Regions from separate parts of the Paenibacillus sp. p3-SID867 genome, predicted to be linked through region 2. Evidence: a T-box and tRNA genes for the amino acid it is inferred to sense, from the RefSeq annotation. Region 2 holds a T-box; the other holds one or more tRNA genes.

Region 1 (16,260 bases), on a different contig from region 2:
GCCGCAGCTGACACTGAATCCGCTGGAAAGCATTCAGACGATGACTTCTTATATTGTTCAGGTAAGCATGGGAGACGTTCCGCGAGGAACGATTGAATACGGCACGATTTTTGCGGTAGGTCTGACCTTGTTTGTCATCACCTTCTTGCTTAATATATTGGCGCAGTGGGTCGCTCGCCGCTTCAGGGAGGAATACTAGATGAAACAATTGAATCTGGGGGATAGCAAAGGAATCAACCGGAGACGTCTGGGTGACCAAACGCTGCATATGATATTCCTGGCTTGTACCAGTATCGGTATTCTAGCCTTGATGGCTTTGATTGTTACGATCGTGATGGATGGCGTTCACAGACTTTCACCCGATCTGTTCACGAACTTTCCGTCACGTATCGCGGATAAAGCAGGCCTGAAATCGCCGATTGTCGGCACGATTTATTTGCTCCTGCTCATGGCCCCGCTGTCTTTTGTATTAGGCGTGGGCGCGGCAATCTTTCTTGAAGAGTATGCGGGCCGCAGCCGCTGGGTTCGGCTGATCCAGCTGAATATCAGTACGCTTGCAGGGGTTCCTTCTATTATATATGGTATCCTGGGACTGGCGATTTTCGTGCGCGGCATGAATCTTGGCCGCAGCCTGTTGTCCGGGGTATTAACGATGACGCTGCTGGTGCTGCCAATTATTATCGTTGCCGCTCAGGAGGCGCTTCGCGCCGTGCCTAAGAACCGGCGCGATGCTTCTTATGCGCTGGGCGCAACGAAATGGCAAACAGTATCCAGCGCCGTGCTGCCATCAGCGATTCCTGGAATTATGACCGGGGTTATCCTGGCCTTGTCTCGTGCGATCGGCGAAACCGCACCGCTGATCATGATTGGTGCTTTAACGTACGTGGCCTTCTTGCCGGAAAATCTGCTCGATTCGTTTACTGTCATGCCGATCCAGATCTTTAACTGGGTATCAAGACCAAGTGAGGCTTTCCATGAGCTGGCGGCTTCGGGTATTATTCTGTTGCTCATCATGCTGTTCATCATGAACATTGCAGCCGTGTGGATCCGGAACAAGTATTCGAAGAACATCTAAGAGACGCATAAAGCAGATCTAATCGTGAAAAAGGAGACATGAATAAGATATGGAATCCATCATACAGATTAAGAAATTAAACCTTTACTACGACACGTACCATGCGCTTAAAAACGTGGATCTGGACATTCCGGAGAAAACGGTGACGGCGTTCATCGGACCGTCGGGCTGCGGTAAGTCTACGCTGTTGCGCACGCTGAATCGCATGAATGACATGATTCCTTCCACTCGGATTGAAGGCAGCGTGCAAATCGGAGGAACCGAAATCTACAGCGAGGAAGTCCACGTTGAAGCCTTGCGCAAACAGGTAGGGATGGTATTCCAGCAGCCGAATCCGTTTCCTAAATCCATTTATGACAACATCGCCTACGGGCCGCGACTCCACGGTATCCGCAATAAAGCGGAGCTGGACCAAATCGTGGAACAGAGCTTGAAACAAGCCGTGCTGTGGGATGAAGTCAAGGATTATCTCAAGCGGTCCGCGCTGAGCTTGTCCGGCGGCCAACAGCAGCGTCTATGCATTGCCCGGGCACTTGCCGTACAACCGGATATCCTGCTGATGGACGAAGCAACTTCCGCGCTGGATCCGATCTCGACCCTGAAAATCGAAGAGCTGGTGCAGGAGCTGAAGAGCAAATACACCATCGTCATGGTTACGCACAACATGCATCAGGCAGCACGCGTATCCGGGCAGACGGTATTTTTCCTGAATGGCGAAGTGGTTGAATCCGCAAACACCGATACGCTGTTCTCGACGCCGTCGGACGCACGTACCGAGGATTATATCTCGGGCCGTTTCGGTTAAGCCATTATCACGACAATGATCTTTCTTAAAAGTAGATAGGAGGAGCATCACACATGATCCGGAGAATTGAGTTTGATCAGCAGCTTGATGAGCTGAGAAGTTTGCTGCAGGATATGGGCAAGCATATGGAGGAGGCACTGGCAAACAGCGTGGAGTCCCTGCAGACCTTGGATGCGGAGAAAGCGCAGGCGGTTATCAAGAACGATGTGCAGTTAAACAACATGGAAGAGCAAATCATGGACATCGGCTCCCGCCTAATCGTGACCCAGCAGCCTGTGGCAAAAGATTTGCGCCGGATTTTAGTGGCTTTCCGGATTGCAAGCGATTTGGAGCGTATGGGTGACTTGGCGCGGGATGTCGCTAAAGTGACGATCCGTCTGCAAGGCCAGAAGCTGATCAAGCCACTGGTGGATCTTCCGCGGATGTCGGATTTGGTGCGCGCGATGGTTTCGGAATCCATCGAATCCTATCTGACGGAAAATACGGATCTGGCTTATAAAATGGCCCAGGACGATGATCAGGTCGATCATTTGTACAGCGTGATTTTGCAGGACCTGTATGCGCATCTGACCTCCGATCCGGATTCGGCCAATCAGGCGATGCTGCTGATCATGGTGGGACGTTACATCGAACGGATCGCCGACCATGCAACCAACATTGGCGAGAGCACGGTGTACCTCGTAACGGGTCATCGTCCCGACCTCAACCAATAGCATAATGATAAGTCAAACGCTGGCGAAAGCTGGCGTTTTTTTGCGTATTCTTAGGAATTCACCGTTAATCGAACGGATTGTTCGGAATTGGCGGTAACCTATGTTATCATGTGGAAAGGAAGTAATATTGGTGCGAGGTGTTCTATGGACAAGCTGATTTTAATTGATGGAAATAATATCATTTACCGGGCATTCTTCGCGATGCCGCCGCTGACCAATGCCAGCGGACAGCAGACGAATGCGGTTTACGGCTTTACGACGATGCTGCTTCGCTTGATTGAGGAACACAAACCGACCCATATGATGGTCGCATTCGATGCAGGCAAGGAAACGTTCCGGCATGCGGATTTTCAGGATTACAAGGGTGGCCGCCAGAAAACGCCTCCCGAGCTCTCCGGACAATTCCCGCTTCTGAAAGAGCTGTTGAAAGGCCTTGGCGTCTCCCAATTTGAAATCGGTGGTTATGAGGCCGATGACATTATCGGGACCATTACCCGTCAGGCTGACGAAGCTGGTCGGAAGGTGATGGTTGTATCCGGGGATAAGGATATGCTGCAGCTGGCTTCGGAGCATACCACGATCGCCATGGTCCGCAAGGGCGTTACCGACATCGAGTATTACGGACCGGAACAGATTAAGGAGCGATATGACCTGACGCCTGATCAGATTATCGACCTTAAGGGACTGATGGGCGATGCTTCTGATAACATCCCCGGCGTTCCAGGAGTGGGTGAGAAGACGGCTCTGAAGCTGCTTCATGAATTTGGATCCGTTGAAGCCGTGGTGTCACGAACCGACGAGCTGAAAGGCAAGATGAAAGAGAAAATCGAAGAGCATGCAGATTCCGCCATACTCAGCAAGAAGCTGGCTACGATCTTCCGCGAAGTTCCGCTGGAGCAGTCGCTGGATGACATGGCGTTTACAGGCTTGAATGAAGAGACGGCAGGACCCGCACTGGCGAAGCTGGAGTTTAAATCGCTCATTGAACGGTTAAACCTGAGCACAAGCGGAGTGGGCGGGGATGCGGCTGAGTCGAAGCCCGAAGCGAAGATTGAAGTGACCCTTGTAGACACGAAGGGGCTTAAGGAGGTTGCGGATAACCTGGCCCAGGTCACCCTACTCCACGTAGAGACGCATGGGGACAATCCCCATCATGCCGAGGTGATCGGGCTCGCACTCGCTTCGGAGGAACGGCAGTACTTCATTCCGTTTGAGGTTCTGAAGTCGGAAGAGGCCGAGCCTGTTCGTGCTTGGCTTGCCGATAGCGGGATCCCTAAACGCGGATATGATCTGCACCGCATTGATCTGGCCCTCCACTGGCAGGGCATCGCTTTTGCCGGTGCGGCATTTGACGTTCATCTGGCTGCCTACCTGCTGGACCCAACCGAATCGAATCAAAGTCTTAGCGGTCTGGCCTCCAAATACGGGCTTGCGTATCTTCAAGCCGATGAGGATGTGTTCGGTAAAGGGGCAAAGTACAAGGTTCCCGATATGGAGAAGCTCAGCGAGCACATGGCCAGAAAATGCCTGGCTGTATCCGAACTGGTTCCCGTTCAGGAGAAGGAGCTGGCTGCCAATGAAATGCTGCCGCTGTTCCACGAGCTGGAGATGCCGCTGTCCCGCATTCTGGCCGATATGGAGAAGCAGGGAATTGCTGTGAATGCGGAGGATTTGAAGGAGCTGGGTCGCGAGTTTGAAGGACAGATCGAGAAGCTGGTTCATGAGATATATGAGATCGCCGGAACGGAATTCAATCTTAATTCGCCTAAACAGCTGGGCGAGATTCTGTTTGTGAAGCTGGAGCTTCCGGTCATCAAGAAGACCAAAACCGGTTATTCCACCGATGCCGAGGTGCTCGAGAAGCTGGCGCCTTATCACGATATTGTCCGCTTGATTCTGAAGTATCGTACCTTGGCCAAGCTGCAATCCACATATGTGGAAGGTCTGCTGAAGGAGATTTCGTCACAAACTGGCAAAGTGCACACGTACTATCGTCAGACGATTGCCGCGACGGGTCGTCTGAGCAGCCAATATCCGAATTTGCAGAACATTCCGATCCGTCTGGAGGAGGGCCGCAAGCTGCGCAAGGTCTTCGTTCCGTCCGAGCCGGGCTGGAGCATTTTAGCGGCGGACTACTCTCAGATCGAGCTGCGCGTGCTTGCACATATCTCGGATGATGAACGTCTGAAGGAAGCCTTCGTCCACGATATGGATATCCACACGAAGACCGCGATGGACGTGTTCGGAGTCGACGTGGATGAGGTGGACTCCAATATGCGCCGATCCGCCAAGGCGGTTAACTTCGGCATTGTGTATGGAATCAGCGACTATGGCTTGTCCCAGAACCTGAATATTACCCGGAAGGAAGCCGCTGCCTTCATTGACCAGTATTTCGAGGTGTTCCAGGGCGTCCGGCGTTATATGGACGTGATCGTCAAGCAGGCGAAGCAAGACGGCTATGTGAAGACATTGCTTGAACGCAGACGCTACCTGCCGGAGATTAACGCCAGCAACTTCAACCTGCGGTCTTTTGCCGAGCGGACAGCAATGAATACGCCGATTCAGGGAACCGCGGCGGACATTATCAAGCTGGCCATGGTCCATATGGACAAGGCGCTGCATGATCGTCAATTGAAGAGCCGCATGCTGCTTCAGGTGCACGATGAATTGGTGTTCGAGGTGCCGGAGGATGAGCTGGAGATCATGAAGGAATTGGTACCGGAAGTGATGAGTCAGGCACTGAAGCTGTCGGTACCGCTGAAATCGGAAGTCAGCTATGGCGAGAACTGGTACGAAGCGAAGTAAAGTTATACAATATGTTAGCCGATAGAGAATCGTTTATAGGGATCATGGCGTGAAGAGGGGCGCATTATGCACCATACCTTTCCACAAAACCATGGTCCCGCTCTGTCCTAACTTCCGGTATAATGGGAGATGAGGTGAAGACATTATGCCGGAATTGCCGGAAGTAGAAACGGTGAAACGAACACTTAACCAATTGATTAAAGGTAAGCATATAGATCATGTATCCGTACATCTGCCGCGGATTATTCAGCGTCCCGATGATATTGAGGCATTTGCGTTTATGTTGAAGGATCATACCGTGGAAGGTGTGGAGCGCCGCGGGAAATTTTTAAGGATATTGCTGGACGGTCTGGTGCTCGTCTCGCATCTTCGGATGGAAGGGCGTTACGGGTTGTACTCTGCCGAGGAGCCGGTGGAGAAGCACACCCATGTTATTTTCCATTTCTCGGACGGGACGGAGCTGCGTTATAAGGATGTACGCCAATTCGGAACGATGCATCTCTTTGCAACGGGGGAAGAGTTTCAGCATGCTCCTCTTGCCAAGCTGGGGTATGAGCCGCTGGATGACACGTTTACGTTCGGAACCTTCAAGGAAGTTGTCGGCAGCAAAAAAACGAAGATTAAAGCGGTGCTGCTGAATCAGGCATATGTGGTCGGCATCGGCAATATATATGTCGATGAGGCATTGTTTCGAGCCAAGATTCATCCGGAGCGTAACGCCAACAGCCTGAAGGATGCCGAGCTCAAGCGATTGTATCATGCCATTGTGGATACACTGTCCGAAGCCGTAGAAGCGGGTGGTTCCTCCATTAAATCCTATGTCAATGGACAGGGTGAAATGGGGATGTTCCAGCATAGTCATCAGATTTACGGACGGAAGGACAAGCCGTGTCATACATGCGGTGGACCGATTCATAAGATCGTGGTTGGCGGACGGGGGACCCACTTCTGCCCGAAGTGTCAGCCGGTTAAGAAGTAATCCAATAGGCGTGCACCCATTCCTATCCCTACACATATAATGTGGAACATATGTGGAGCGCATGGAGCTGCTCTTCTTCATGAATGAGCCGCTTGATGTGGAGCTTACGAGGAGGGAAAAGGGTGCTCAGTCATATTTTCTCGTCTGCGCTGCTGGCCATGGCATTAAGCCTGGACGGATTCGGTGCGGGGGTTACATACGGTCTGCGCAAAACAAGGATACCGCTGCTGTCTGTATTAATCATCTCGCTATGTTCCGGCTTGGTGCTTGGCGCCTCCATGCAGGCGGGCGCGCTGTTACAGCGGTTCTTATCCCCATCCGTGGCGTCCGTGATCGGAGCCGCCATTTTGATTCTGCTGGGCTTATGGTCTCTATATCAGCAAGTTCGCAGAAAAAGCGAGTCAGATGTGCAGCCGGTTTCCAGTAAGGATATTTCGAAGTCTCTTATGGAAACGAAGACATCTGACCATCAAGTGAAATCAAGACGTGAGGTTAACACGGCAGGTCAAGTGCATCTTCAGCGGGCGGTATTCTCTCTTGAGATTCCGAAGGCCGGGGTTGTCATTCAAATTCTCCGCAGTCCCTCGAAGGCGGATCTGGACGACTCCGGCAGCATCTCCCCGTGGGAGGCGATGTGGCTCGGGATCGCGTTATCGCTCGATGCGTTCGGCGCAGGGCTTGGCGCTGCCATGCTGGGCTTCTCACCGTTAGGTACCGCGGCTGTTGTTTCTTTGTTTAGCGGGATATTTCTGGTGCTGGGCATGAGGGTTGGATTACGCTTTGCATCCAAGGGCGGGATGCGTTTTATCTCTTATTTGCCTGCTTTTTTGTTAATCGTCATGGGTATAATGAAGCTGTTATGAGGTGAAGTCATGAATATCGGTTTAACCGGAGGAATTGCAACTGGCAAGAGCACCGTGTCCTCCATGTTGACCATGAAGGGAGCACTTCTCGTCGATGCGGATCTCATCGCCCGGGAAGTCATGCTCCCGGGTCATCCGGTGCTAGGTAAAGTGACCGAACATTTTGGACAAGCGATCCTGTTTGAGGACGGTACGTTGAATCGAAAAAAACTCGGGGAAGTGATTTTCCATCATCCCGAGCAGAGAACGGTATTGAATGAGATCACGCATCCGGCGATACGGCAGGAAATCCGGGAACGGACGGAAGCGTATGAGCGGCAGTATCCCGACCGGCTGGTCGTAGCGGATATCCCGCTGCTGCTTGAGGCCAAGGAGCATTATTCTTATCTTGACCAGATCGCTGTTGTTTATGTACCGCGAGAGCTGCAGCTTGAGCGTCTGATGGTACGCGATGATCTTAACAGGGAAGCGGCAGAAGCGCGTTTAAACAGTCAGATGGATATCGAGGAGAAGAAGCGTCTGGCGGATATCCTCATCGATAACAGCGGAACATTGGCCGAGACACAGCAGCAGGTGGACAACCTGTGGGGCAGGTTGGTTAGTCTATGAAGTGGCTCCGTAAAAAAAGAGTGCTGCTTCTGCTGTTTGTCTCTTTTGTAGCGCTTCTGTATCTGAGCTCGAACTGGATGACCTTGCTGTATCCGATTCATTATAAGGATGAAATTCGGAAGCATGCCGCTTACTATGAGGTCGATCCGTTCCTGGTGGCATCCATCATTCGTGTCGAGACGAACTTCAAGCCGGGTAAGGAGTCCAAGAAAGGCGCCCTGGGCATTATGCAGCTGATGCCGGATACGGCCAATTGGGCGATGGAAATGGCCAAGCTGCCATCGGTAAACCTGCTGAACGTAAAGAATGAAGTGGATGCGAATATCCAGCTGGGCACCTGGTATATTCAGAACCTGCACAAGGAAATGGACGGCAACCCGATTGCCGCCATCGCCGCCTATAATGCAGGCCCCGGGAACGTCAAGAATTGGATCAACAAGGGCATGTGGGATGGAACCTATGAGAATGTGAAGAGTATTCCCATCGGGGAAACCCGCCACTATGTACAGCGCGTGATTTATTATTATAATCAATATACGGATGTGTATAAGGACGGCTTTTAACGAAAAAAGAGCGCTGGACAGGCTCTTACATCGAGCCGTCCAACACTCCTTTTTTAAGGAAGAATCAATTATTGACCGGAGAATTGACCAGCCAATTGTTGCTCGGCCAGGGTTACAAGACGCTTTGTGATGTATCCCCCGATCGAACCGTTCTCGTAGGAAGTCATGTTACCTTGGTATCCGTCTTGTGGAATGGAGATACCAAGTTCTTGAGCTACCTCGTACTTCAATTGCTCAAGAGCAGCGTTTGCGCGAGGAACAACCAGGTTGTTGGAGTTGTTGTTGCTTTGTGCCATGTTAAGTTCACCTCCTTGGGTTGGTAAAAGTATTATGTCTCGGGTTTCGCATTTTCATAACATAAAAGAAAAAAGTTTTGCTGGTAAATTTTTCATTAGCGCCATTAAGGCTAAAATACGCTGAAACAAAGGAAGTGAAGATGACTTTATGAAGTGTCCATATTGCAGTTATGCCGGAACGAAAGTGCTGGATTCCAGGCCTGCCAACGAGAATAAATCCATCCGCCGCCGCAGGGAATGCGAACAGTGCAGCAAGAGATTCACAACCTTTGAGATGGTGGAGGAAACGCCGCTGATTGTTGTGAAGAAGGATGGAAGCCGCGAAGAATTCAGCCGGGAGAAGGTACTCCGCGGTTTGATCCGAGCATGCGAGAAGCGCCCGGTATCCGTGGACCAGCTGGATATGATCGTATCGGATGTCGAGAAGGCACTGCGCAATACCGCAGCAGCAGAGGTGGAGAGCCGCCAGATCGGGGAGCTTCTGATGGAACGGCTGTATCCGGTCGATGAGGTAGCGTACGTCCGGTTTGCGTCCGTGTATCGGCAGTTCAAGGATATCAATATGTTTATGAAGGAACTGAAAAGCCTGCTGTCCAAGGATACGGACGGTCAGGAGCTGTAAGAGCGCCAGGGTTCTGCGTGATCCAGGTGCTCTTCCGGTGCTCTCAAGGAGCCCATCCTCATCATCGATAAGTGACATTATATAGAGAAGTAAAAGGGATACAGCACGTCATCAAAAAATGTGAAAAACCTGTTGACATGCCTGCTGATTTTTTATATGATATAGAAGTCGCTTACGGGGCCTTAGCTCAGCTGGGAGAGCGCATCGCTGGCAGCGATGAGGTCAGGGGTTCGATCCCCCTAGGCTCCATACAAAGAAAACCCTTGATGGTATATCATCAAGGGTTTTTGCTTTTTTTATAACTTTTTAATACTTCCCAGAAATGGTCTTGGGCACGAATATTGAGAATAATAAAGATGGGTAAAAAGGGATTACATTAAACGCACATTTAACGCAATTTAATAATTACATGAGCGTAAAAAAGGAAGTACAACGCATCGTTGATTGTTCTTACTTTATTTTAATCGCTTGTAACAGAAGTAGGAGCGGCATCTGTCGCTCGACCGAACCTAAATCCGGAAGAGAGCAGCAAGACCAAAAATCCAACGGCGACGCCCCACAAAATCAAGGCGTTTGAGTGAGCTGCGTCCAGTCCGCCGAAGTACATTACTTCGCGTAGCCCTCCTGCCGCGAACCGCAGTGGCGTCCACGAATAGATCCAATCTCGCGTCGTCTGCGACAAGAACTCCGGAGCCATGTTCAGGAGCGGCACGGAGAAGAACATCAGCAGTACGAGCAGCGGCATTGCCCGGAATCCGATCCAATTCAGCAAGGAAGATTGCAACAAGAAGAACGCCGATCCAGCCAACCATAAGAACAACCACGTCTCCCCCGCGTTCGCCAGTTCCATGCCGTACCACGACGAAGCCATCCATATGGTGTAGCACGAGGCTATGCCGACGATCGCAAGCCCCCCGATAGCTTGCAGCGCGCTGACTGTCCATCTCCTTGAACCCGCGGCGACCGCCTTCTGGCTAGCCAGGAACAGGACGACTCCGGTCACCATGCTGCTGATCCATATAATCTGGGTCAACAAACCCGGCGCATTCCCCGCCACATTATTCACTCCCGGTGGATGCACGACTTCCTCCTGAACGTTTACCGGTGTCATTAAAGCTTTAGCCGTTTCAACCGGAATTTGCTCCGTTTGCTGTCCGATCTGCCCAAGCAGCTGCTGCAACAGTTCTCCGTTGATCATTTTCATCGCTTGTCCCATTGCCTGTCCTACGACCATCGAAGCTTGGGTGTTCATACCCTCGTTGGAGATGATCTTTACATTTGGCTGAATCGGCGAGTGAGTTGCTAACGAGAGTAAACCGCTGCTCAGATCCGCCGGAATCACCATCGCTCCGTAATATTCGCGTTTATCCAGTCCTTCCCGAGCCTTTTCCTCGGAATCCACGACATGCCAGACGAGCGGCATTGCCGGGCTCGACAGCAACTTTTCCCGGATCACTTCCCCTACCGCAAACGTTCCTCCAGTCGGCAGCTCCGCCGGCTGGTCAAGGATAACGAGGGCCACCGGGACCTCCTTTGGCTTCGATCCAAGCACCGATCCCATCATCGCTACCCCGAATATGGTCAACACGATCAGGACGAGCACCATTCCCAGCCACATCATTTTTTGTGTCAGCATTTTCACGATCCACTACTCCTCGTCTCTTTATAACGAACATATGGTTGACTATCAACCGCGATGTTCATATGTGAAAGGTCCACCATATAATATGGCTGCATTACACGGTCACTTCATGGCAATGAACAAAAATAGCGTTGCTGCAGCAACGCTTCTGTTTCCATTTGATTACAAAAATGATCACTCAAGTACATTCGTGAATCGAAAGACATCACCGCACTTAAATTTCGGCGATGTCTTTCTAGAGATTCAGCTACACAAACTTCAAAATCTACTGTTCGAATTTTTTCGTTTTTCTGCCGGCAAGATGGCCTCGATTACGTCCCAATGCTCAGCGATCTTTTCATCCTCTACGCGGAACAAATCGTAGAAAGCGGTATGCTGACCATCAAACAGACCTTCACTCATTGTAAGAACAAAATCGCCTTGACCGATAACTTGATGGACATGAGTATATTGAAACTCAACATTTTTCTCCTTCAGAGCCTGCAAAGCAGTGTGAAGACCTGAAAGGCCATCTGCAATATGCGGACTATGCTGAATGTAGTGATCTCCATCAAAGTAAGAGGCAAGCAGGTCAGGGTTCTTCCCGAGCAAGATGTTCTCAACATAGCTTCTGACAAATGCCTTGTTGGCATCCGTCTTGTCGATATCCTTAATCGTAACCGGTCCGTCAATCATTGTATGATTGCTTGGTGTCTTCTCCACCATCTCTTGCAAATTATCCCAGTGCTCAATGATTAGTCCATTCTCAAAACGGAAGATATCAAATACGATTTTAGGGCCGTGAAAATGATATACAGAATGAAGTGCCACATAATTTCCGTCAACTAAAGCCCGCTTAATGCTTACCTTTGTACCAATTTCCTTTAAATGATCTAGAGCACCAAGCATGGTTTCACGACCATCGAGTAAGGCCTGGTTATGCTGAATATATTGATCTGGATGAACGTAAGCCGTAATCGCTTCGGGATTGCCGCTCTCAAAACTTTCCAGTACGGCGACTGCCTTGCGAACAAGCTCATGTTGATGATTGGATGTCATTGGAATATCCTCCTTGGAATTTTTTTTGGTCATTAGATAAATAATGAACATTACGTTGTTTATTTATCTCTTGCTCATTATAATAGAGGCTAATATAACGCTCAATATTCAATATTTTTAGTTATGATGGATAACAGACAACTCATAAAAATTTGTCGCTTAACGACCTAAATAAATGTAGGGGGAACGAAAACAATGAACAAGAAAACCGACCTAAGAATACTGCGCACGAAACAATCAATTCGAAAGGCGTTTTATGAGCTTATTCAGGAAAAGGGATATGAATCCATAACGATCCAGGATATTGCCGATCGGGCTATGATCAATCGAAACACATTTTATCTCCACTACCAAAACAAGCCTGATTTATTAGATACATGTATGAATGAATTGTTGAGCGAACTAAAGGATGCGGTCGTTCTTAGTCCCATCAGCATGAATCCTTTCAGTATTTCTCTACTCGAGACAGTCATGCAAACTGTACTGGAGCATATTTCTCTAAATTTGACCTTTTATCATTCCATGTTAATAGATGAGAATAGAATCTATCAGTTTCAAGCGAAAATGGAAAATATCATTAAAGATAAATTAATTGAGGGGTGGAAACCTGCTCAGGGAAACTCCCCATTAGCGATATCCAAGGAATTGCTGATCGAATACCTCGGTTCGTCTTTCATGGGGATTGTAATTTGGTGGATTAAAAACGATAAACCCCTTCCTGCAGATGAAGTTTCATCTCAGTTTAGCAGAATCGTTGCCTACGGGCATTTAAGAGCTGCCGGCATCGCCGTCGAGGAATAAAATTAGCGAAGTAGAAGGAGCAGGGTTCAGATCTGCCCTTTACATTTGAATGACATGGTGCTAAACTTGATTTCGATAGTTATAGAACTGCAGAAGATATGCGGGGAGGTGGATACAGTGGGAGAAAATCAAGAAGATATCGGGCAAGCGGTTAAAGTGTATAAAGCTTTGGGGGAACCAACCCGGTTGAAAATCGCTTTACTGCTCGCGAAAGAGAGCGATTTATGCTTCACCGCCGTCGGTGAAAGGCTTGAATCGGTTGCAGGCTCGACGCTATCGCATCATTTAAAGCAATTGACGGACTCTGGCTTGATTGATTCTCGCAAGAATGGATCGTTTATTCACTATAACGTCAATCGAGAAATAGCGGAAAAATTTGCGCCCTTTTTGTTGGCGTAATTTTTTCGGAAATCAATTCTATAAGTTTAGAACTATAGAATTGATTGAGGCTTATACTTAAATGGATTTTAGCGAACGAGTCGATTTGGAATGATTATTCAACAGTTTTTTACTAATCCCCCCTATTCCATATTAAGAAGGAGAGAATTACTATGAGCGGTCAAACGAATACGATGGAGATTGGAATGAGCACCTTCCTTCATGCAAATCCCGGAAATGGCGGTGTCTCGCATGCCCAGAGGCTGCGCCAGGCGATCGAAGAAATCCAATTGGCAGATCAGGTCGGCCTTGACGTCTATGCCATCGGCGAGCATCATCGCATCGAATACACAAGCTCGTCGCCAGCTGTCATTCTGGCCGCAGCTGCAGCTACAACGAAGCGGATCCGGCTCTCGAGCGCAGTGACGGTGCTATCTTCGGACGATCCGGTGCGGATATATCAGGACTTTGCAACGTTGGACGGTCTGTCGAACGGGCGAGCGGAAATCATGGCCGGACGGGGTTCGTTCATCGAGTCGTTCCCGCTATTCGGCTATGACCTGAAGCATTACGAGGAATTGTATGAAGAGAAACTGGAACTGCTGTTGAAGATTCGCGCTTCCGAAAAAGTGACCTGGCGTGGCGGTCATCGCCCGGCGATTGACAACATGGGCGTCTATCCTCGTGCACAGCAGGAGCCTTTGCCTGTCTGGATCGGTACGGGCGGCAATCCGGAATCAGCTGTTCGGGCCGGCTTGCTGGGACTTCCTATTGCCTTCTCAATCCTGGGAGGGGAGCCGCAAAGATTCGCACCCTTAGTGGAGCTTTATAAAGAAGCCGCCGTGAAAGCTGGTCACGATCCGAATAAGCTGCAAATTGCTACACATTCGCATGGCTTTATTTCGAATACGGCACAAGAGGCTGCTAAGCGGTATTACCCTGTCATGGCTGGCCAAATGAACCACATTGGACGGGAACGAGGCTGGTCTACCTATACACGTGACTCGTACGATTCAGCCCGCAACCTTCATGGCGCTCTATACGTCGGTGATCCCGAATACATCGCAGAAAAAATCGTGCTGCTGCATAAGAATCTTGGCTTGACTCGCTTCATGATGTACAACGATTTCAGTTCGCTGCCGCATCGCGATTTACTGCAAACGATTGAGCTTCTAGGGACCAAAGTAGCGCCGATTGTCCGTAAGGAGCTGGCACGTCAGACATCTGGCCATAACGCTTAAAGCAGACCACGAACGCTTGGAACGAGGAGGCTTGATTGGGCCGAGAAGTGAAGTCGGCGAATTGAGCATTTTTTTTAAATATGATTTCTATAGATTTAGATCTGTTGAAATGAAAAGAGGAGAAATAGATGAGAAATTCATGGAAAATTTATATTTTAGCCATTGTCAGCTTTTTAGTTGGAACTTCAGAGTTCGTGATTGCCGGCATCTTGGATATGCTTGCAAGTGATATTGGAGTGTCGGTAGCGGCGGCCGGACAGTTGATTACGGTCTACTCGCTTGCTTATGCCATCGGCACCCCGATCCTAATTGCGCTCACGGCAAAAATGGATCGAAGAAAGCTTATGCTGTCGGCTTTGGGATTATTTTTCGTAGGGAACTTGATCACGGTCACAACTACAGGCTACGGCATGCTGCTTGGAGCAAGAATTATCTTGGCGATCAGCACGGGGGTATTTATGGTCGTCGCCCTGACGGTTGCCGCTAAAATATCTCATCCAGGAAAACAGGGCAGCGCAATCGCCACGGTTCTAGTGGGCTTTAATCTCGCACTTATTTTAGGGGTACCGCTTGGGAGAATCATTGCGGGCTCACATGATTGGAAAATCATCTTCACAGGAGTCGGAGCCCTGAGCTTGATCGCGATGCTGGTCCTTTTGCTGGCGATTCCGAGATCGGAAGGAGAGGCTCCCGTTCCTATTCGGGAACAGCTTGCCTTATTAAAAAGCCCCCGAATCACTGTCGCGCTTTCCATCAGTTTTTTCTGGATACTAGGCTATACGATGCTGTACACCTATATAACGCCGTTTCTCCTGGACATTACGGGGATGAGTGAAGGGATGGTAAACATCGGGTTGTTTGCGTTTGGGCTGGCCAGTCTCATAGGGTCCCAAGTTGGCGGTTACGGTGCAGATAAATGGGGTATCCCCCGTACGATGATTGGAGGCTTGCTCTTTCACTCGGGAATATTATTATTACTGACGGCGTTCTCCCACTCGCCCATGATCGTGTTGCCTTTGCTAATGTTATGGTCCTTTTTCGCTTGGTCGACGGGGCCAGTTCAACAAGTTTATTTAATCGGCATGGCCCCTCAGGCTTCGGGGATCATCCTGAGTTTGAATAATTCTATTGTGCAGTTGGGCATGGCTGTAGGGGCTGTAATCGGAGGCATTGTTGTAGAAAGCATCTCGCTAGCATCCGTTGGTTTGCTTGGCGGAGCTTTCGTTGCCATTGGACTCATCCCGGCTATAATTTCATTATCCATGCGTCGCCGATCTGCAGTTGCGGAACGAAATGGAGCGTAACCGGCAATGCGGAAGTTTGAAAACCAGGCTTCTATATAAGTTGAACAAATAATATCAGATCAGGTCACCGATTTCTTCGGTGGCCTGCTGTGCATGTTTGCTTGATTATAGCTTCTGGACCGGGTGCGTTAAGTTGAACCAATACCACAAATAGTGGTAAAGCGCCAGGATCATGGGTAAGGGGGAGGCGGTTACACACCTCAAACGAATTACTAATCTGTAATGTCTCCGCACCAGCGAGTGATTCCTTCATTTATGGTTTGCATGGGATTCGGATCGGATAGAGGAATCGCCCAGGCAATATGTCCATCCGGCCGAATAAGCGCCGTGTGGACGTCGTTCCAATCCGCGTCAGCCTCAGCCAAAGAGGCATGAACAACTTGAAGATTGCTACACGTTTCCCATTGGCCGCTATTCTGTTCATTAGAATGAAAATGCAACAGAAGAAAAGTACCTTTGTGCAGGAGCGGATAGGCGTTAATCAATTGCCCGTCTTTCAGCGTTAAGCTGAGATCCTTGAACCGTT
Region 2 (16,260 bases):
AGTTAATGATAACAACGACAGGGTCATTATGGTCCCCTCTTGGCTCAATAGCTATAGTTCATGTTGAGCAGCGCAGGTATCGTTTAGATGAACAAACGTTATTTCTGATTGGAGATAACTGCTGCTGCAAAATTGCGTAAATCCTCATCATCAGCGGTATTAGTGACTACTGCGTAACTCCGATAATTACCATCGGCCACTTTCTCCGACCAATTTATAGACCTTTCACTTCCATTGAGATCCCGATAAAAAAAAACTCGGCCCTACCCACGACCTGTATACGCCTTCTGCGATCCACGAATCGAGACCGATGATTTCTCTGAGCCGGAGGTCACGCTCATCCTCTGGTGCCTTTACGCCATATTCGTTCGATTGATTATCCCAGAAAATATCGTCTAGATCGTAATGGGGATTTGGAGCTTAGCGCTTAATAACGCCGCGATATAAGATTTACCGCTACCTGAACCGGTGATGCGGCTGCCATGTTCTTCTTAGATTTCAACAAGGAGGCCTTTTCCTTTTCATAATCCGGGAGGATATATTTGAGTTCTGTAAACTTTTGCATATTTACTCTCCTTTATCAATGTTGCCCGCGCGGTTATTAACAACACTACACTTCCCACAAAAAAATAATAGACTCATATTAATTTTTTTATATACTAATATGTATCCGTGTCATTTTTAAGGAATATCACATTTTACATATAAGCATTGGCGAACCGGCATCGATTATGCCGGTTTTTTATTTAGGTTTAACAGGCGATAGCTGAGGAAAAAGGCATCCGGCTTTTTGGTCGGCTGCCTTCAACTGTCTTCTTTGAGCTAACGTTTCCCGTTAGCTTAATGAATTTTGCCGAATAGTCTGAAACGCGAATGGTGTTTATGCATGTCGGATGACAAGAACTTTATCCCTAACATAAAAAGCCGCGATTAGCCCCTACGTTAGTAAAATGTAATGCTCCCAGGTTAATGAATACTATTATAAATGCTTTTAAATTCATGAACAAAGTCAATCGGCAGCATAGGCTCATCAGAAGTGGCTATTTGTTGAATCTCTTTTAACCTGTTCATTGATTCTTCATCCAAATTTGACACATCGTTTGCTTGATGAAAATAAATATACTGCAATACATAACGAAGTTTAATAGACTCTTGTAAATATTCTATTTCTTCTTCTTGGATTGTATTTTCCTTTAGATATCCTTTTATAAAATGGCGGAAAAACAATCTATAATATTCCGTTTTATTTTCAAATTCCTTATACGGAAAAAAAGTGCATAACACAATGTAATCCCAATATCGTTTACGAAATACGTATAACTGCAATCATCGAAATCGAACAAATAAATGTCGCCGTTATGCAGATAAAAATTACTTTGACTAAAGTCACTATGAATCAAACCGTATGTATCTTTGGACTTGGGCAGAGAAGTAAGTTTTGTTAATCTTTCTTTTAGAATTGAAATCATTACATCATCAGGTCGCAGGTACTTCTCCGCCTTTAATTGAACTTCTTGGTCCCAGGCTTGTCGTTTAAACGCCGGATTACTCCATTCATAACCCTTTGTGGCATGATGGATTTTCCCCATAAATTCGCCCCATTTTTCGTAAAGCGATTCATTCCAATCTTCATCCGACACTTCTTTTCCAAGAGCCATTTTGTATGAAATGGCTAGGAACGAACCATTTTCTGCAGCAATTTCTTCAACCATATTACCTCTGGTCGATGGAACAGCATTTGAAACTGCCAGTCCTTTATTCGACAAAAAATTTAAAAATTCAAGTTCACCCAGTATATTATTTCTTGATCTTCTAATTGTATGTGAGATTTTTAATATGAAAAATGCGTTGTTTTTCTGGTATTCATAAACAAAGCTTTCATAACCGCCCAATGAACGAACAGTGTCTTTATTAAGGTCATATCGCTTTATTGCTTCGGTAAGGATCTCTTCAGTGAATTGCTGTTCAATTTCTTTAATCATTTTCTATACCTTCTTTCATTAATAATTTAAGTAGTTGCATAATTTTTTCAATCAAAAATTCCGGCAACTACCTGACGGAAGACCTCCTGCTGACCGCTTTCAAGGTAATTGTCCAGCATATAATAAAATTCCACTTATTTCCACGATATCCTGCCCGTTAGCTTAATGAGATTGCATGGAAACATTGTTAGATACTTATCTAATCGGTAATCGGACTATGTTCTTGTCCTTTACGGCAATCGGTACAAGCTCTTGTCCTTGGCTCGGGACAAGAACTTGTACCGTTAACATAAAAAAGCCGCTCAAATAGCGACTTTCAATGGGACCATGTTCTTGTCCCTCGACAGAAAAACAATTAATTTTTTGAGGTAAATGCTTCGACAATGTACGATATTGCCTGCCCGCACCATGAGATTTGCATACAATTAAAAGTGACTCGATAGTGTCGAAGTCAAATATTTCTTTAGCAAATAACACATTCTCTAAAGTGTTCCTTGAGCGATCTTCATACACGATTACATTTAAAGGAATACCTGCCTCAGTTAGTTTATTAACAATGACATGCGCTTCGGCTACCCAATTCTCATACTTAATTCCTGTAGGGCTGACTCCTCCTGTACAATAATCATTCTCCCAAGCCTCTATTATAAGCGTCAATCGTGGCTTTCCAATGCCCCGGATGAGTACCTCCGAAAACAAAAATAGCATCGCAAGGTAATATTTCCTTAGATAAGAAAACGATATCTGTTAATTCGTTTATCTGTACTTCAGTTAATTCAGGAACTATAGGATCTTTAGGAGTTTGAGGTTGCATATAACACCCTCCACAATTCAAATCATTATTCTAATATATGCGTCGTACCTAATTAAGTACTGACAACTTACATATACCTGCCTTTAAGTTGAGTAATGACGATTTTCAATACAAGCGGTTAATATCTACTTGCGCAATCCTGTCTGTTAGTTTAAACAAAAAGAGCAGCCATTGTTCTGTCGGCTGCTTTCGTGCGTTTATTCATCATTCTCACCAAGCTGTCTTCTAGTCTTTAATGAGCTATCGTCTTCTGGAGAATATCCAAAATCACTTCACTTTGTTTAAAGGAATCTCAGCAATAACCTTGTTCCCCATAAGTACAAGTAATGTAGAATCAAGCGCAGATTTTCCTACTTCATCAATATCCACATCCTTCTTTATCGAATACTCAAGATTAAGTGTAGTCTTTCCTTCTGTGTCAAAATTACCTGAACTACCGCCACCACGAAGTTGCATTTTTACATACTTTTTATTTGATTCCAATTCCATTAGTGATGCTAAATTATTGTTAGGCCTAACAGCAAAATTTAATCCTTCGTTAAACACATGACCTGGAGAATTATTAGTCTCATTGATATCGTCTAATTTAAATTCTGCGGTTTTCTTTAAGACGATATCATACCGAAGAATACCAGCTATCTTCATTACATTGATTTCAACATCACTTATAACAATGGGGTCTTGTTTGCTAAATGCGGTTAACAATGTTAGCAAGACCAGTAGTATAAGAGTAATATGTCTTTTCTTAAGCATAGGGCTCACTCCAATTCTTAGGTTCGTGAATGTAACTATTTATTTTGGTGTATTATGCCCTGCTTATTATTTTTTATTAAATGGATAAGAGGAAGTGAGTTTTCTATAGCTAAACAGCCGATAACTCTGGCAGGCTGCTTTTTTGTCATTATTGACCTACCGTTCCCCGTTAGTTTAATGACGGCAGGGTAATTTGATCATATATTCATTAACGATATTTTCCGGATTAACTTATTGTCTTTATTGAGTAGAGCAACTTCATTCAAAGAGACCCATTGTATTTTTCCGAGAAGTTAAACATAAGCCCATTCGTTTGGAAGATCCCGAAAAGCCTCTGTACGAAGAACTTCTTTAGTTGTTTTATCAAAGACAATTAAGTTACCAATTACAACAGTTACTTCATGCACAATATATAAACCTACTTTTAATCTTCTGTCAGGACTTTCATATCTGCTTCAATCACTTTTGAGAACGCTTGCTCGAAAGAATCTGAATCCCATCACCTTATCAAGCCCTTTTCTTAATAAATCAAATGTTAGTTCTTTCTTTTGTTGATCACTCATTGAGAAGAATGAATCAACATGAAATTGTATTTGCGTTTAGCAAACTCCTCCATAGGTAATTACCCTAGGATCAGTAACTTCAGACACACAACAAATTAATACCTTCCATGATTCGTTTTTATATTTTCCAAAATGACGTTCGTAAAGAGAAGCAATGCAGCGTATCTCATCTCGGAATTGAACTCTTTTTCTCTCCAATTGGCTTCATAATCTTCAGGTGTTCCATCTATATTAGGGTAAGGAATATCTAAATCGAATTCTTTTAAAGTAGGCAACTTGTGAAACTCCTTTCCGGGTCAACTTCAACTTGAAAAATCTAATGCCGAACTTATTTATTCCCAGTACTGTTTCCCAACATCCCGTTCTTAAGTAAATAACAGCCTGTTCTTATGACCGACCGGCTTCTACACTGCATTTAACTAAAGTTTCCCGTTAGTTCAATATCCTAGATAAGTAGTCGTAAAAGATTAAAACAAAAATTAACGTGAATAATCTGTCCTGATGGTACTATTTCCCACCTCAAATGTGCTTTTCATAAGTCTCATCTGTGCAGGATTGCCTAATGGGCTAGCGATTTGCATTGGCAATATTTACTCATTAAACTGTGTTCTCATCTTTGTTAAAGTGGATAAGCATTATGAAGACAAAGACGGGAGTTTTAATAGACATGAGTGTTCTCACCAAATCTATCATTGGTCTGCTTTGCGTGACGACATTAGCGGGCACGTATTTCAGTTATACGGAGCATCAGAATAATCGGCAATGGGAGCAGCAACAACAGCACAATACGCAATACTGGTCGCATATGCAATTGATCTACCTGCGTGATTTCGACTATGCGCTTGCGGAGTCCCTTGCGGCATCTACGATTTCAGATCGGCAAGCAGCACTTCAATCTGCGATTGAAAATGCCAATTTTATCTTGCAATCTGTAAGGATCGGATACGTTACAATGAACTTTCAATCTTGGTCATATGAGTCGTTTATCACAGAGGGCAGCCGCTACTTGGCCTATCCTGCCAGCGAGAAGGAAATCTCGCTTAACCCGGATCAATTAGAACAAATTCAGCGTTTGAGAACGTTCGCGAGGACCGCCCTACCTTATCTCGATCAGATGAGAAAGAAAGCTGTTGATTCCTCTATATCGGATATACAACAGATATCAACTGAAATGGAAGAGGATTTGTCTCAACTCGACTCGGTCTCCACCTATGGAAATAAAGCCTTTAACGAGTTCCTGTACAACCAGAATCCATACATACCTCCGAAGCCAGGAACCGTTTTCGCCGGTGAAACCACTTATACGGCTACGGAGCTTGCGGCCAAAGCGAAAATTTTCATGGGCGAGGCTTGGAATAAAGGAGCAGGTAAGCAAATTGTCCACATCTCAGGCGAAAGCAGCCCCCAATTCGGAGAAGTCTTGGATTTCAAGTTATCGGACACCGATGGAAAATCAACCAACTCCTATATTGCAACACTAAGTAAAAGCGGACACGTGCTCCAAGTGAGACGCAAGAGCTCGATCTCTGAAAAAGGAGATGTAGAGCAAATTATGGACTTAAAGCAGGTTGTCGCGGTTACGGACACCTGGATGGCTCGCTGGTCTGACGAACGTCTGACATTAGTAGCGAAAGAGATAAACAATACCTCCATTTATCTCACGTATATTCCGGTCCGGGAGCAAGTTTCCATTCCGCAGATGAAAGTCGTATGGCGATTTGATCGCCGTACCGGTACGTTGAAGAGCTTTGATGCGTCTAATTATTATTCCCATTACAATAAAACCTTCCCCGTTCACCCGAGGCTGACAGCGGAGCAAGCCTCCTTGAAGCTTGGCCCAAAAGTAACCCCCTCGGGCAAGCCAAAGCTGGAAATCCACAACAGCCAGCTCGTATACGCATTTCCCGTCACTGGGATCGAAGGCGTTTCTCACGTATACGTAAACGCCCGCACAGGTGCTGGCGAAGGCATTAATTACAACCTGTAACCACAACAAATTTAGGCAGCCCCACGAATATCCTCGCTGCGGACTGCCTAAATTTTGCGTGCCAACGTTGGGTCTTCCTTTTAGTTTTTTTACGTTTCTTCGTGACTAAAATTAAACTAACCTGCCCGTTAGTTGAACAAAAAGCAGCTGATCATGGCCAGCTGCTTTCTATATTTATTTAACTATCGTTTCCCATTAGTTGAGTGGCTTTACAATTCTAAAATCATGTTTGAAAAGGCTTCAGTTTTTCTTGAGTTAGGTGAACTAGGGTTGCTCCTAACGTTTCGTTAACGTGGAGTTTTACATGTTCTTGTTCCTCGACAGCTCAAGTTTTCGGCTTAACTGTTATGCCCAACTTCTTAAAAAATGGTTGTATCTGCTGGAACAATTGCTCTATATTCATTTGATCTTCCTTTGACAGCCGTTCAGTATGAACACTACCATCCGGATCATCTTTTTTCTCGTCATAAGCCCTCAATTCATTTAATAATTTTTGAAACTCATCAAATTCTTCTTTGCTGAATATTTGCCCTGCTTCATCTAGCACTCCATTCCAAAAAGTAGTGCTATCTATAGGTTTAGCTTCTCCCTTCGTTGATTGAACTTCATTTAATTTGCGAAAGAGTGGCTCTAGCTCTGCGGTTAACCTTCTATAGATTTTTTGCTCTCCTACGCTCAATCTCTCAATATGAAAATCCCCATTTGTATCGGCAATTTTCAAATTGAGGAGGCCCCATTCTTTTAGTAAGGACATCCATTTTGTAAACTCCTCTTCACTGAGGTTTTGTTTGGCGGTCTGCAGCTTTGCCTCCAGCTCATCATATTGCTTTTGAGTTACTCCGATATTGTCCCGCGAACCATAGATGGAATCAGCTATGTAGCTATAACCGGCAAAAGCACCTGTTGGGATTAACAATGTAGCGGCCAAAATACATGCAACGACCCACTTTTTCATTCGTCTTCCTTCTTGAATGTGTACGACTTTGTTAAGTATTTTTTCCTTGAGCTCCGTTGGTGCGTTCCATTCTTTGGTCTCTTCCTTAAAAGCGGTTTTCAATCTTTCATCAAAACTCATTTTGCCCCTCCACCTTTCCCATAGCCAGAATGCTAATTTTCTGTTTTTTGCGCATCTTTTGCAGAGCAGCATGAATCCGTGATTTTACCGTCCCAAGAGGGATTTCTAATGTGGCTGCAATCTCTTCTTGCGTGTAATCATTCATATAATGCAGAATAACTACTAGCTTTAGCTTATATGGAAGTCGATCTACGCTTTCAAGTAGCGAATGATTCGATAGTTTGTTGACCACCTCACTTGAGATATCATTGACCACGGCTTGATCAATCTGTTCAGCTTTTTTGATGATCCGCATATGTGTCCAACTCTTTCTGCGGTGCGCTTGAATTTGCCGCATAACCACTCCCATTAACCAAGGCCGAAACGGCCTGCTTACGTCAAACTTTTCAAGAGACCGGTATAATTGAATATAAATCTCCTGAATGACATCCTCTGCATCTGATGGTTCTCGAATAAGAAAATAAACAGTATTGTAAACGTCCTTAATGGTTGCTTCATATAACTCGCCAAACGCATCACGGTTCCCAGCCAACGTAAGCGAAATAAGCCTTGCATATTCAGATGGATGATTCATCTGCTACCTCCTCCCCTTCGGTCTTACAGTATATATTGGTAATAATTATAGATATCGTTCGAATTATTTCAAAATATAGGACAAGAATTCAGCTGTGACCGGAAAATGGTTTGTTTCTGCCCTATCTACCCGCTGGCGTTATTGTTAAACCCCAAGCTACTTTATAAGAAAATCTACCGCGGTTAAGGATAAACTTTTTTATCACAGCCTTTGAATAAGAGCTTACATTCATAAATCAAAAAGCCCGCTATTTATGAGGACTTTTATGCGTATATGTTCGTTGCCATAAAAAAGCGGGCCCTCTCTTTCTCTACAAGGGGCTCGTTTTTTGTAAATTATCAGCTGAGCAAAGTTCAACTAACGTATGCCGTTAGTTCAATCATTGAATGCTATTCAGATACCTTCTAAACCATTTATTCCGTAGTATACGATCGAATTGTTCTTTGTAGTAAATGAGAAGATCTCCATCTTGTGGCTCGATTTCAATGGGTATCTTGATTTGATCGTACACATTTTCTTGCTCATTCATCCATTGGACATGAAACACATCGTCTCTGTGTCTTGCCCTCCAGACTTCCCTCCATTCGAATTCAGGAAATGAAGTTAACTTTTCTTCCTTGCCGATCTCATGGTAATCCTTAAGATCGTTTAAATGAGCCCGTTCCTCCTCGGTCGTCGATTCGTACCACTGGGGGGTAATGGTTCAAAAACAGAGGATGGTTACAATGGAAAATCTGGATGTCACGTTGCCGCAGTGAACGTACTAATGGCGTTAGTTTATTCAGAATGATTTTTTTCTCTCTTCGTGCATGAGAAGTTCCTCTTTACGTACTTAACTCCCAACCTAAGGAATCAACAACAGGACCGTCCTCCCACCCAAAATTCCACAGATCCACGAGTGCGATTCCAATCTCTTCAGATCGAAAAGTGAATTGGGATGACGAACGTACAAAACTAGATTCCGTATATGTTACGCCGGGACGTGGCGATCGGGGTGAATTCTAAGTCAATTTTAATGTCCATAACCAACACCTCCTGAAACGATTTTCGTCACAACGGAGAAAATTCCTTCAAGCCTTACTGATACTTCTTAGTTAGATACTTGTCTAATCGGTAATCGGCTCATGTTCTTGTCCAATACGGCAATCGGAACAAGTTTTTGTCCTCGGCTCGGGACAAGAACTTGTTCCGATAAAACAAAAAAGCCGCTAAATCAGCGACTTTCTATGGGACTATGTTCTTGTCCCCCGACAATACACCATATAGCTCGATTTTCGTTCTGTTTTTTTATAAGTTCCCCTTTCTTGCAGTAAAAAAGCAATTCGGATTAAGCCCGAATTGCTTTTTCTTTGAATACTGTGCTCCGGTACCGCCAATGGAAAGGCCAAGCGATGTCAAACCCTCTTCGATTGCCGGATTTATCATTCATCCTGGATTCCCGGCAACTCATAACGTTGTTACAAATGGCAATCCTAAAACATCAGCTATTGTTCCGCGTTTTTATTAATTACTCCTTTAATCCTTCTAACTCCAGCAGCAGAAGATTGTTCTTTTTTAATACTGAACTTTCCTAAGTTTGTTGTATCTTCTACATGAGGTCCTCCACATACTTCTCGACTCCAAACTTTCCCTTCGTTATCTTTGATTGTATACACCTTAACGATATCCGGATATTTATCCCAAAAATTCCCTTCAACATTACTTTCTTTCGCTTCAATTTTAGGCAGCTCTGAAATATAGGTAACTGCTTTTGATGAAATCGCATCATTCACATACTTTTCCACCTCAGCTATTTGCTCTGGCGTAAGTTTTTCATCGTGGTTGAAGTCAAACCGTAATCGTTCTGAAGTAATATTACTTCCTTGTTGATGAACATGATCACCTAAAACTTCCCTTAAACCAGCAAGTAATAAATGAGATACCGTGTGCAGCGCTGTTGTTTCTGTTGAATGTTCAGCTAATCCACCTTTAAATTTACCCGCAGAAGCAGTTCTGCTCTTTTCAGCATGTTTCTTTGCCGCCTCTATATAAGACGCCTTGTCCTCCATGCTATATCCACTTTCAGTTAGAAACTCTTCCGTCAACTCCAAGGGAAACCCATATGTTTCGTAAAAATAAAAGGCATCTGCACCTGTAACTTTACCCTTATTCTTAAGATGTTTTTGTATTTCAAATTCTCCTTGCTGTAAAGTTCTATAGAAAAGATTTTCTTCCTTATTTACTGTTTCGATAACTTTCTTTTTATTACCGATCAAATCTTCATAAGCTGTTGCTTCATCTATATAAACTTCAGACAACTCACCCACAAAACTTCCTTGTATACCTATTTTTTTACCTGCACGAATCGCCCTTCTTAATAACCTTCTTGTTATATACCCTGCATCACTATTAGCTGGCTCCGCACCATCATTAATTAGAAAAGTAGCCGCTCTCACATGATCAAGTATGATTCTAAACGACTTTAAATCGTCAGTATATTGTTTACCACTTAACTCCATCAATTTTTTCTTGGGATTAAGGAAGAAAGCCGTATTATAAATATCCTTGTCACCATTAAGGGCTGTTGCAACCCTTTCTAATCCGCCTCCATAATCAATATTGGGATTTTGCATTTTTACAAATCCTGTGTCTTCATTTTTGTAACACATAAATACGTTGTTCCCAATTTCTAAAAACCTCTCGCTTACAGAAGCAGGATGATCCAGCGAATCACCGCCTGGTTCAAGATCATAGAACATTTCACTATCAGGCCCACCCGGTTCACCAACAGGCATATCCAATGGACTTCCGGCTCGACTCCACCAATTTTCTTTTTCATCGTATAAGAATATTCTTCCACCTCTAGATGCCCCATATTGATAGGGATCATCTTCAATGATAGGTTCTATACCAACTGATTTGAATTTTTCTGACCAGATTTGAATGGCTTCCGTATCTTTCTGTATATTCAAATCATCACTTCCTATAAAAGCACTGATATACAGCCTGCCAGGATCAATTCCTAATTCGATAATATGCCAATTCCAAATGGCATCGATTTGCTTTTTCTTATAGTTATTTTCATTTGCTTTAAACTCCCATCGACCTATCATTTCAAAAAATGTCAGATGCGACGTATCTCCTACTTCATCAATATCCACTGTCCTTAAACACTTCTGAATATTAGCAATCTCATTACCTATCGGATGCTTTTCCCCCAATAAATATGGAACCATAGGTTGCATTCCACTTCCTGTAAACAACGTTGAGGGATCATTTTCTGGTAACAAGCTAGAAGAGGGCACTTGGCTAGCCCCTATTCCTTTCATAAAATCAATATATGATTTTCTTAACTCATCTGGTGTCATTTTCACCATGCTCAATACCTCCATTTCAATTATTATTTATTTTCGGAAAATTATTTTGCAAATATCCAAACGAGAAGAAATAAAACAAAAAAGCCCTAAGCTGACATATTTCTTGTCAACTTAGGGCGAACTATTATGTCCGTGTTACCACCTAATTTCAGATTTCTCTGCACTCTATCAATACGGGATATCTCCGATATTGTTTCCTGAATAACGGTGGAACTCCGTTGAAGCCTACTAAGATTCCTCTGTTCGGTTCACAGCTCCGAGACTGCTTCACTACTAGATCAATGAAGATTCGCACCAACCATCTTCTCTCTGTGAGATCCCTAATAGCTACTATTTCTCATCATAGCCTTTTCGTTTTAAGTTAAACCAATGCTATCACACTCAACTTGTTCTGTCAATTAATTCCACTATTTTTTTATAAGGTATAAGTCTGTCGATTCTACCATCAGCTTTGGCAATTCGGTTGCTTCGCATATCCTCTGACTTTAGCCAAATTATAATTCTCCCCAACCTCAATTCCACATTCCTGTTTACCTGTGAAATAATCAGGAGGTAGAACAAGCTTGGGTGGGGAAGTATCGCCTCCGGAGCGGAGGTGATAACCCTTTGTGGCATGATGGATTTTCCCCACAAATTCGCCCTATTTTTGAAAAGGGAAGAAATTAGTTAATCTGCCCTTTTCTTTGAAGGTTATTGCTTGTTAAAGAGATAGAGATAGGATTCATTCGTTGATAAACTTCTCAAATTCACTTTTCAGCCTATGCTGATTCTGATATGCAATATACTGTTCCATCCGAATCAGTAGATCAACCAATTCTGGCTTTGTTAACTGCATATAACGCTGTCTGACTCGATCTATGTCGCGATCCTGTTTTACATCCAAATCATTATCTAAGGGCTTAGATAAGCTTTTGCGCGGATTATAAACCTTGGTTGTTCTATACTGAAGAAAATGATTATGAAGTTCTTGGTTCTTACGAATTGTGTTTTGGTGGATACCTATTCCTTCTGGATCAATAAACTTTGATTTGTCCGAAACAGTTCGGTAAGAAACCGTTTTACCCTCTTCGTATCAATTGCTTTTACACCAATTTCAAGTGAACGGTTCTTCTTCTTGTCGTAAGATGCTTGAAGCCATTCCAGTTCAGTTGTTTGAGGTGATACGGATTTCCGGCGCATATGTCTCATCCCTTTGAGATTTCTCTATCAGTTGTATTATGTACATATGTCAAAGATGGTCAAAGTCAAAGTGATTGAATCTAAATTATTCCCCATGGCGTTCATTGTATCATGGAGAACAATTGGTTTCTCGATGTTTTTTCTCATATCGGCGGAGAAACACGGTTAGTACGTAATCCTGCCCGATACCCTGCGGTTGATTTCGAGTAAAGCATCAAAAGTGTTTGTCAGATTCTCCTTCTTTTCCTCGATTTCTATATCCTCAGCATTTAGGAGGATTTGTGCTATGGTATTATCATAGTCATTAAAAAATTTATCATATAAAAAGATGATACTACACTGTCCAACCGCAGCTGCAGCCTGCTTCAAACGCATAGAAGTAGGCCTCGTTTTCATTTGAAGCTTATTTGAACCTATGGCTATCGCACCGGAAGATACTAAAATAATTTCATAACCCATGTTATGAACATCGGATAATACACAGGCAAGCCGGTCAAAAGAACGCAAGTCATTTTGTCCTATTTCATTTGTCAGTGTGGAAGTTCCAACTTTCACAACAATTCTATTCTGATATAGTCTCATACTACACCTCAATAATGGACGGTGTATCCTTCACAAAAGGCAGAAATTCGTGAATGATTTGCGCCGTTTTGATTTTCATATAACCTGTGGTTGTACCGTCGCTACATCCATACCATTCTTCGCAGATAATGTTCTTATCAATTACAATTTGTATAACATTATCTTTGTCAAGTAGTGCACTAAATACAGTTGCGGCTCCGACTTTCGTTCCCAGCATCTTTTCCAGTAAGTCCGAAGGGGCAAAGGAGACTCGTGAAATTCCTAAAGCATTGCTGAACTCCTTTGACTTAAAAGGTTTATCGCCAGCCGTTATGAATAAATAAAATGCTGTTTGTTGCCGGTTGCAAAGAAATAGAGTCTTTACCATCTTCATATTCAGCTTTTTATTAATCTGCACACAATCTTCCATTGTTCTCGCTTCATCGGTATCTACACGCTCAAATGGTATATGCAGGTTTTGCAACGTATGGTAGGTCTTTTCTTGTAGTACCGACTTAAACTCGGAAGGTGCTGTTGTATATATATCACTTACAAAGAACATTGATCATTTTCCTTTCACTGAGTAATTCATGTTTTTAATGTATCACTTTTATTTGGAATACAATAACGAATATTTATCATGATTTTCATTACAATACCAGATATAAAGAGATGCTTGTTACCTTACGAATCGCTCATTTTTGCCCTTGATTTGCCAGATTCACCGAACCAAATGGACCCTAACAACAAAGCAGCACCTATCAGTTGTTGCATAGTCATCTCCTCTCTTATTATTAAAGCTGAAATCATTAGTGAAGTAAGTGGATCAACATAGCTTAATACGGCGATACTTTGGGCTTTTAATCCTTTCATACCTGCGAAGAACATATAAAATCCGATTCCGCCATGAAGGACACCCAGTAAAAGCATTACAAAAATCGGCCTCCACGTGAGAGAAGAAAAATTGAAGCCATCGGTGAATAATACTAAAGGGAATAATAGCAAAACCGATAAACCAAGTTGTAAAAGGGTAATTGTCAGCCCATCCAGACCACGAATAAATTTATTTGTCATAGTTAACACGGCATAAAATCCCGCTGCTATTAGTCCATAGCCGATACCAAGCAAATGATTCCCGGTGCTTTCCATTGTACTGTTTTGCAGTATAAGGAATAATCCCAATAAAGCGACAACGATACACATCACTTTTTTAAGCGACAACTGTTCTTTTAAAACCAAAGGTGAAAACATAATAACCAAGACAGGCGCAAAATAATAGCTTAATGCCGCATTAGCTATTGTTGTTTCCTTATACGCTTGAAATAAAAAAATCCAGTTTCCGCTTAGTGCAATGCCTGCAATAAACAGAACAAAGGCATTTTTTCTTACAAGGGCCCAGGATACCTTCTGTTTTCTGAATAGAAAAATAAAAAGTAGAAATAATGCTCCAATTAGACTTAGAAATAGTGAAATTTTACTCGAAGACAGGTCAATATATTTTGCGAAAACTCCTACCGCGCCGAAGATAATCATCGACAACATAAAATACAGTTTTTCCTTCATTCTAGGTTCCTGCTTTCTATCGGTTTGAAAATAAATAATGAGTTGCTCTCATTTGTTTTTTACTACATAGGTAGGTTATCATATCCTTAAAGATAACAAAAACGAATATTTTTAATGATGAGCATAACAAAATCAAATGTAAAAGAGGATATCTAAATATGGATATGAATATTCAAAAATACATGGCTTTTATCAAAACCGTCGAATTGGGCAGTTTTACAAAGGCTGCAGAAGTACTGAACTATTCCCAGTCCGGAATCAGCCGCATGATAAACGATTTGGAAAAGGAATGGCGCGTGTCACTTCTTGAACGTGGTCGTGCTGGTGTTCGTTTGACTTCTGATGGATTAAAGCTGTTACCTTTTGCTCGAAGTGTATGTAATGAATTCGAGAAATTACAGACTCAAGTAGACGAACTGAACGGCTTGCAATCTGGGTTAATTCGGATTGGAACGTTTTCCAGTGTGGCAACGCATTGGCTCCCGAATATTATCAAGATGTTTCAGAAGGATTATCCTAATATTGATTATGAACTATTACTGGGTGACTATACTGAAATAGAAGGCTGGATCTTGGAGGGGCGCGTGGATTGTGGATTTATTCGGTTACCGACAATCCCAGAGTTTGACACAATTTTTTTGGAACAGGATAAATTACTAGTCATTTTGCCGGAGGATCATCCCATGGCCGACTGCGAACGTTTTCCTGTAAAAGCGTTATGTGATTACCCCTTCATGCTTTTAGAAAAAGGCGCTAAAGCAGAAATATCGGAAATTTTTGAAAAATGTAACATTGAACCTAACATACATTTTACAACATGGGATGATTATGCCATCATGTCAATGATTGAAAGCGGATTGGGAATCAGTATTTTGCCAGAGCTTATTTTGAAACGTATTCCATATCGAATCATAACGAAAGATCTTGATATACCAGCATATCGTAAGATAGGCCTTGCAATGAGAGATAGTAAAACAGCATCACTTGCCGTCAAGAGGTTCATTGATTACCTGCAATACAGAAACAACTTTACAAACGACGAGGTGTAACCGATCTAATGTTAAAGCTATTTCAACCCAACTCTTTCTAAAAATTGCATTCCTTCACAATCATTAATCACAATGTTAAACAACTCGGAAAATATTTAAATTTAAATGACTTAGTGTTTATCAACTGAAGTACACTTGGAGAGAGTAGTTTCCACTCTGTAATTACTAATTTGCTAATTATCCCGAGTTTGAATTGATTTACGAGAAAGACAACAATATGTATAAAGTGGACGTTCGGATTCCTGTCGTTAAGAACCGTGGAACTTAGAAATCGATCAGATGCTCGAATTCTACTAGCGATGTATCCCGGGTATTACAAAGGTTTTTAGGAGTATGCGGATGTATCCCGCTGATCATTGCGTCTACGAGCTGATCCTTCTCGTATTTGGGTACAGACTTGTGGAGTGGAATCTCCATAACAAGCACGATTACGGGAAGACGAAGCATGTCCATACGCAAAAAATCAAAGAAAAATGAGTACCAGCCTGCGCAGGGTTGACTCTAAAAAAGAACTCCGAAAACCTTGAATGTAATAAGAAAGCCGTTAAAAGCAGCCGATCACATTGATCTGCTGCTTTCTTTTGTATTATTGCACTATCGTTTCCCGTTAGTTTTATCCTTAGGAAAAGTAATGCTCATAACGGTACATTTGAACAAACCACATTTTAAACCCATGTTTCTCATAAAAACCAATTATTTTTTGCCACTGCTTAGTCGCAGAATATACAACAGACCGAGTTATGCCATTACCTTCAGCAGCTTCAAGAAGCTTATCTACCATCACGTGACCTATATTTCTACTTC

What was found. A T-box is a leader RNA that pairs with one kind of tRNA and senses whether it is charged. The one in region 2 lies ahead of M4D81_RS32590 (alanine--tRNA ligase), so its partner is inferred to be a tRNA-Ala.
Region 1: it encodes a tRNA-Ala, which carries the amino acid that the T-box ahead of M4D81_RS32590 (alanine--tRNA ligase) is inferred to sense. The anticodon was not compared.

Annotation. Positions count from the first base shown of each region.
Region 1 covers NZ_JAMBDM010000011.1:18,637-34,896, reverse strand. Annotated here, with positions in the region: gene pstC (phosphate ABC transporter permease subunit PstC) at 1-199, shown strand, start outside; gene pstA (phosphate ABC transporter permease PstA) at 200-1,075, shown strand; gene pstB (phosphate ABC transporter ATP-binding protein PstB) at 1,125-1,880, shown strand; gene phoU (phosphate signaling complex protein PhoU) at 1,934-2,593, shown strand; gene polA (DNA polymerase I) at 2,738-5,398, shown strand; gene mutM (DNA-formamidopyrimidine glycosylase) at 5,544-6,377, shown strand; gene M4D81_RS21935 (MntP/YtaF family protein) at 6,500-7,240, shown strand; gene coaE (dephospho-CoA kinase) at 7,250-7,849, shown strand; gene M4D81_RS21925 (lytic transglycosylase domain-containing protein) at 7,846-8,412, shown strand; gene M4D81_RS21920 (alpha/beta-type small acid-soluble spore protein) at 8,481-8,708, opposite strand; gene nrdR (transcriptional regulator NrdR) at 8,857-9,330, shown strand; tRNA gene M4D81_RS21910 (tRNA-Ala) at 9,507-9,579, shown strand; gene M4D81_RS21905 (YhgE/Pip domain-containing protein) at 9,791-10,972, opposite strand; gene M4D81_RS21900 (nuclear transport factor 2 family protein) at 11,231-12,010, opposite strand; gene M4D81_RS21895 (TetR/AcrR family transcriptional regulator) at 12,206-12,811, shown strand; gene M4D81_RS21890 (ArsR/SmtB family transcription factor) at 12,929-13,210, shown strand; gene M4D81_RS21885 (Atu2307/SP_0267 family LLM class monooxygenase) at 13,363-14,430, shown strand; gene M4D81_RS21880 (MFS transporter) at 14,559-15,734, shown strand; gene M4D81_RS21875 (monooxygenase) at 15,947-16,260, opposite strand, start outside.
Region 2 covers NZ_JAMBDM010000031.1:27,946-44,205, reverse strand. Annotated here, with positions in the region: gene M4D81_RS32630 (phosphotransferase enzyme family protein) at 1,206-1,982, opposite strand; gene M4D81_RS32625 (YdcF family protein) at 2,178-2,639, opposite strand; gene M4D81_RS32620 (hypothetical protein) at 2,608-2,796, opposite strand; gene M4D81_RS32615 (hypothetical protein) at 3,064-3,549, opposite strand; gene M4D81_RS32610 (hypothetical protein) at 4,208-4,387, opposite strand; gene M4D81_RS32605 (hypothetical protein) at 4,780-6,099, shown strand; gene M4D81_RS32600 (DUF3600 domain-containing protein) at 6,425-7,174, opposite strand; gene M4D81_RS32595 (sigma-70 family RNA polymerase sigma factor) at 7,164-7,748, opposite strand; gene M4D81_RS32590 (alanine--tRNA ligase) at 9,233-11,104, opposite strand; T-box leader at 11,214-11,457, opposite strand; gene M4D81_RS32585 (amino acid kinase family protein) at 12,449-12,865, opposite strand; gene M4D81_RS32580 (prolyl-tRNA synthetase associated domain-containing protein) at 12,867-13,406, opposite strand; gene M4D81_RS32575 (DMT family transporter) at 13,529-14,407, opposite strand; gene M4D81_RS32570 (LysR family transcriptional regulator) at 14,572-15,456, shown strand; gene M4D81_RS32565 (GNAT family N-acetyltransferase) at 16,076-16,260, opposite strand, start outside.